2 linked regions of the Luteolibacter yonseiensis genome follow. The protein of the gene in region 1 binds, or shares a complex with, the protein of each later gene. Links are inferred from orthologs where the notes say so. Each region holds a gene or a part of one and is shown on either strand. Other genes may lie near its edges.

Region 1 (2,821 bases):
AAGAAATTCTTCCCGGGCTACATCATTGTGAACATGAACCTCGCCACCGAGGACAACCAGCTCGTCGAGAAGACCTGGTTTTTCATCAAGGAGATGGAAGGTGTCATCGGTTTCGCTGGAACCAAGGACCGCCCCGCGCCGATGCGTCCGCGTGAGGTGGAAGCGATGCTTTCGCAGATCAAGGAGCGCGAGGAGAGCGTGCGCCCATCCATCAGTTTCGAAGTCGGCGATACCGTGAAAGTCGCCGACGGACCATTCCAGAGCCAGAACGGCATCGTCGAGGAAATCGACCCGGAACGCGGCAAACTCCGCGTCTCGGTCACCATCTTCGGACGCAGCACGCCGGTCGAACTCGAATATTGGCAGGTCGAAAGAGCATAATTCTCTTTACCTGCGCTCCCGAATATACAACCACCCCTCTCCCGCAAGTTAACCGCATCTATTTATGGCCAAGGAAGTCGTCAAACTCATCAAGCTCCAGATCAAGGCTGGTGCCGCCAATCCATCACCTCCAGTGGGCCCAGCCCTCGGTCAGGCTGGTGTCAACATCATGGCGTTCTGTAAGGAATTCAACGCGAACACTCAAGCCCAAGCCGGCGACGTGCTTCCTGTGGTGATTTCGGTTTACAAGGACAAATCGTTCTCCTTCATCACCAAGAAGCCCCCCGCCGGCAACCTTCTCAAGAAGGCGGCAGGTCTCGCTTCCGGCTCGAAAGAGGCGAACAAGATCAAGGTTGGCAAGATCACGAAGGCCCAGCTCATGGAAGTCGTGAAAATCAAGATGCCCGACCTCAATACAAAGGATCCCGAGGCAGCCGCCCGCATTCTCGCGGGTACCGCCCGCCAGATGGGCCTCGAAATCGAAGGCTACTGAAAATTTCGCCGGAAACTTCTGATGAGGTGACCGGCACCCGCAGGAGGGAAACGCATCCCGCGCTCCCCGACCGAACTGCAAACTGATACTGAAATGTCCAAATTCCGCAGCAAACGCTACAAACAGGCAGCCGCTCTTGTCCAAGCCGGCAAGAACTACTCGCTCACCGATGCCATCTCGACCGTCAAAGGTTTCCCGGCACCAAAATTCACCCCGACCGTGACGCTTTCCTTCCACCTCGGCGTGGATCCCCGGAAGAGCGACCAGATGGTCCGTGGTTCCGTCTCCCTGCCGCACGGCACTGGTAAAAACGTCCGCGTCGTCGTCTTCGCCCAAGGTGCCGCCGCCGAGGCCGCCCGCGCCGCCGGTGCCGAGCACGTCGGTTACGAAGACCTCATCGCCAAGGTCCAGGGCGGTTTCACGGATTTCGACTCCGCGATCGCCACTCCGGACGCCATGACCGAAGTCCGGAAAATCGCCCGTGTCCTCGGACCCCGCGGCCTGATGCCGAACCCGAAGACCGGAACCGTCACCGACGACACCGCCAAGGCCGTGCGCGAGGTGAAGGCCGGACGCATCGACTACAAGCTCGACAAGAACGGCAACGTTTCCGCCTCCATCGGCAAGTCCTCCTTCGAACCTGCCCAGCTTGAGGAAAACGCACGCGCCCTTGTGGACAGCGTCGTCCGCGCCAAGCCCGCATCCGCCAAGGGCAACTACATCCAAGCTGTGACACTCGCCGCTTCGATGCTCCCCGGCATCCCGCTGGAAGCCGCCACCTACACCAAGGCATCCGCTTAATCCCAGGCCCGCCAACGAAAATGAATCCAGATAAGAAAATCATCATCAACGGCCTCTTGGATCGCGTCAACGCGTCTCCTTACCTGATCGTCATCGATTACACCGGCCTCACCGTGCAACAATTCACGGAACTCCGCAACCGTCTCGGTGCGGGTGGTGCGAGCTGCACCGTCGCGAAGAACAGCTACATGCGCAAGGCTCTCGCCGAAGCCGGTCTCCCGGACATCGGTGCGGACCTCGTCGGCCAGATGGCCTACGTCATGGGCGACTCGGAAGTTTTCGCCGCGGCGAAGGCGATCAAGAATTTCGAAAAGGAATTCAAGAAGCCCGAGATGAAGGTTGGCATCCTTGGCAACGCGGTCCTCGACACCGCGGCGCTTCAAAGCATCGCCGACATCCCATCCCGCGAAGCGGTTCTTTCCCAACTTCTCGCAACCATCCTCGAGCCTGCGACCCGCATCGCCCGCGTGGTCAAGAACAAGTTCGATCCCGATGGCGACGATTCGGCGGAGTCCACGGAAGCACCGGCTGCCGAAGCCGAGGCCGCGCCTGCCGAATAACAAATTCACGGTAGCGGCGGCCGCAAACCGCCGCTACTTTCAAAAAATCTGAACTGACGGTGGGGGCGGCTCCCAAACCCACCCGAACCCATAATGGTTCCTCGTCGGAGCGGCGGCTGCCGCCCTGAAATCTCCGGAGGCTCCGGAGGCGACGATACCGCACAAGGAGAATACAAAAATGGCTAACATTGATACACTCGTAGAAGAACTCGGCAAGCTCACCGTTCTGGAAGCTGTCGCTCTTGTCAAACAACTCGAAGAAACCTGGGGCGTCTCCGCCGCTGCACCAGTCGGCGTCGCCGGTCCTGCTGCTGTTGCTGAAGTCGTCGAGGAGAAGACTGAATTCGACGTCGTCCTCACCGACGCCGGCGCAAACAAGATTGCCGTCATCAAGGCAGTCCGCGAAGTCGCTCCTGGCCTTGGTCTCGCCGATGCGAAGAAGCTCGTCGAGAGCGCTCCCGCAAAAATCCTCGAAGGCGTTGCCAAAGAGGCTGGCGAAACCGCCAAGAAAAAGCTCGAAGAGGCTGGTGCCAAAATCGAACTCAAGTAACACCTTTCAGACGATTCCCGGGGCGGAGAAATCCGC
Region 2 (2,739 bases), 140 kb from region 1 along the record:
CTCGTCCGGACAAGCTCTTCCAACCCGGCCGCATCCACCTCTGGCTTGAGCTGGAAGTAGGCCGCATGGTGGATCATCGCCGGAGGCTCAGGATTTCCAACTCAGGGCGCCCTTCTTCAGGGCGTAGACGTAGGCGAATACCAGAATCCCGGCGAAACCCGCCATGCTGATGAGGGCGGCGGGACCCTGGGCCGCGAGATCGCGGAACTGCACGGCCCATGGATACATGAAGACCACCTCGATATCGAAAATCACGAACAGCATCGCGACCAGATAGAACTTCACCGAGAAACGCGGAGCGCCATCACCGACCGGCAACATGCCGCACTCGTAGGCAGAGTCCTTTGTCGCGTTCCGCTTGCCCGAACGACCGAAGATCACACTCGCCGTGAGGGTGGAGCAGGCGAATCCGAGCGCGATCAGGATCTGGAAAAGAACTGGAAGGTAATCTTGTGGCATTGGCGGGACGGGCTGACGCAGTGGTCTTAGAATTCCCCGGGGCAAATGGGTAGGAAAAAATAGGCACAAAAAAACCCGCGCCTTCCGGAAAGGCGCGGGCTTTTTTCAAAAGTCGACATCAGGCGTCGTCCTGGGCGGCTGCCTCGGCAGCGGCGAAGGCGCTCGATGCTTCGTGCACGCGGGATGTGCCCTTGTATTCCTTGCCGATTTTCTCGACGAGGCCGCGGGTCACGAGATTCTGCAGCTTTTCGTAAGCGCGCAGGCGGAGCATTTCTTCACCGCCACTTACGGCGTTACGGACTTTGAGATTGGCGAATACGCGCTCGAAGAGATCGTTGAAACCGAAGATTTTCTTTTCGGCAAGGACGTTACAGAGCTCGTCGGTAACGTGGTCTGGAAGACGGCGTGAGAAGCGGGTACGTTTCGTGGTAATTGCCATAACGACGCGATGATACACCCTCCTGTGACAAAAGCGACTCAAAAAAACGGGAGCCTATCCCAAACCACGTAATTTATTACGCAAGGATTAAATTTCATTTATTTCAATTTTGTGATTTTCCCTGAAGCTAGTGGCTTGACAGGTGGGCGAATTCAGCCACTCTCCGCCTTCCGCCGCGTCGGTAACGTGCCGGACCACCACTTCCCATGAAAAAGGACCTTCATCCGAAATACAATCCGGTCGTCTTCGTTGACATGACCACCGGCAAGCGTTTCATCAGCCGCTCGACCAAGTCTTCCGAAAAGAAGGAAGTCATCGATGGCGTGGAACACAGCATCATCTCCATCGGCATCACGTCCGACTCGCATCCGTTCTTCACCGGCCTCGCCCAGTTCGTGGACACCGAAGGACGCATCGACAAATTCCAAAAGCGTTTCGGTGCCGTCCGCCGCGTTGGGAAGCCGAAGCTCGACTGATTTCCAGTCTGATTTCCCAAATTTCACCAGAACGCCTGGCCGCTCCGCGCGGCCGGGCGTTTTGTTTTCCACCCGGGCTCAACTCAGTTCGTCGAAGCCGTGGATGATGAAATCCGCACCAGCGCGGAGCAGCTGTTCCACCGGGAAGGTTCCGGTGATGGCGACGACCCGGCAGCCCGCCGCTTTCCCCGACAGCACGCCATTGATGGAGTCTTCGATGACGATGCAATCCCTGGTCTCCAGGCCGAGCCTTTCCGCCGTGAGCAAATACGGCTCGGGGTCCGGCTTGCCGCGCGTGATGTCCTCACCGGTGACGATGGTATCGAAGTATTTCCCGAAGCCGAAGGTATCAAACGCCTGTCCCTGGGTCGCGCGGGATGCCGAGGTGGTGAGCCCGTGCCTGCGCCCGGCGGCGTGGCTTTTCGCGAGGAATTCCATCGCCCCGTCGACCAAGGTCACGTGATGGAAGATCTCCGCGAACAGCTCGATCTTGCGGCGGATGATCTCCTCCGCCGTCCGCTTCTGGCCGGGATACATTTCCAGCAACCTTGCCGCCATGCTTTTCTCGGGCGCGCCCTTGAAGGAATACAGGATGGCTTCGTCGTCCAGCGCGTCCCCCAGCTCGGCCGTGAGCGCGATGATGGCTTTCTCATGGATCGGTTCGGAATCGATGAGCACTCCGTCCATGTCGAAGAGAATGCCGCGGGCATCGGCCAGTGTGTCGGAAAGCGAGGGTGTGTTCATGATTCGGTGGTGGTTGGTGGCGCGCCGAGCAGGAGGTTTCCCCGGAGCGCGATGAAGGCTGAGAAAAGAATGACGACCACGAACGCCCCTGGCAATCCGATGAAGTGGCTGATGCCACCGATGAGCGGCGGCCCCGCGAGGAAGCCGAAATAGCCCATCATGGAAATGGCGGCGACACCTTGCCCCACCCCGCCCTCATGGGCGCGGCCACCCGCACCAAGAAGGATGGGAACCAGATTCGCCAGACCGAAGCCCGCCAGCGCGAGACCGAAGAAGGTCGCCGGCCATTCATGGATGCCGATGATCACCACCAGGCCCGCGGTCGTGAGCCAGCCTCCGGTCTTGAGGATCTTCAACGGCCCGTGGCGCCCGATGAGATGATCACCCGACAACCTCCCCGCCGCCATGCAGCACGAGAAAATCCCGTATGCGATCGGCGCGAGCCATGGTGCCGCCCCGGACACCGTGCTGCTGTAAACAGCGCTCCAGTCCATCATGACCCCCTCGGTGAAGAGGGCCATGCAAGCGAGTATCCCGATTTTCAGCAATTTGCCGTTGGGAAATTTGAATCCCCCTCCTGTTTTGGAAGGCGCCTTGTCCCCGGCCAACAGGCTGCCCGCG

The links.
Region 2: rplA (region 1) and JIN84_RS10980 share a complex: the UniProt entries of both Escherichia coli proteins name them as parts of the 50S ribosomal subunit. The link is inferred for Luteolibacter yonseiensis from one-to-one orthologs.

What each region holds. Positions count from the first base shown.
Region 1 is NZ_JAENIK010000011.1:171,124-173,944, forward strand. It holds rplA (50S ribosomal protein L1), read left to right. Parts: upstream 1-967; coding sequence 968-1,675; downstream 1,676-2,821. Other genes in the region: nusG (transcription termination/antitermination protein NusG), read left to right, coding at 1-381; rplK (50S ribosomal protein L11), read left to right, coding at 446-874; rplJ (50S ribosomal protein L10), read left to right, coding at 1,696-2,235; rplL (50S ribosomal protein L7/L12), read left to right, coding at 2,414-2,785. UniProt on the Escherichia coli protein: One of the primary rRNA binding proteins, it binds very close to the 3'-end of the 23S rRNA. Forms part of the L1 stalk. It is often not seen in high-resolution crystal structures, but can be seen in cryo_EM and 3D reconstruction models.
Region 2 is NZ_JAENIK010000011.1:306,201-308,939, reverse strand. It holds JIN84_RS10980 (type B 50S ribosomal protein L31), read left to right. Parts: upstream 1-1,104; coding sequence 1,105-1,374; downstream 1,375-2,739. Other genes in the region: JIN84_RS10970 (MFS transporter), read right to left, coding at 2,115-2,739; JIN84_RS10975 (HAD family hydrolase), read right to left, coding at 1,453-2,118; JIN84_RS10985 (helix-turn-helix domain-containing protein), read right to left, coding at 578-898; JIN84_RS10990 (NADH-quinone oxidoreductase subunit A), read right to left, coding at 88-459; JIN84_RS10995 (Dabb family protein), read right to left, coding at 1-77.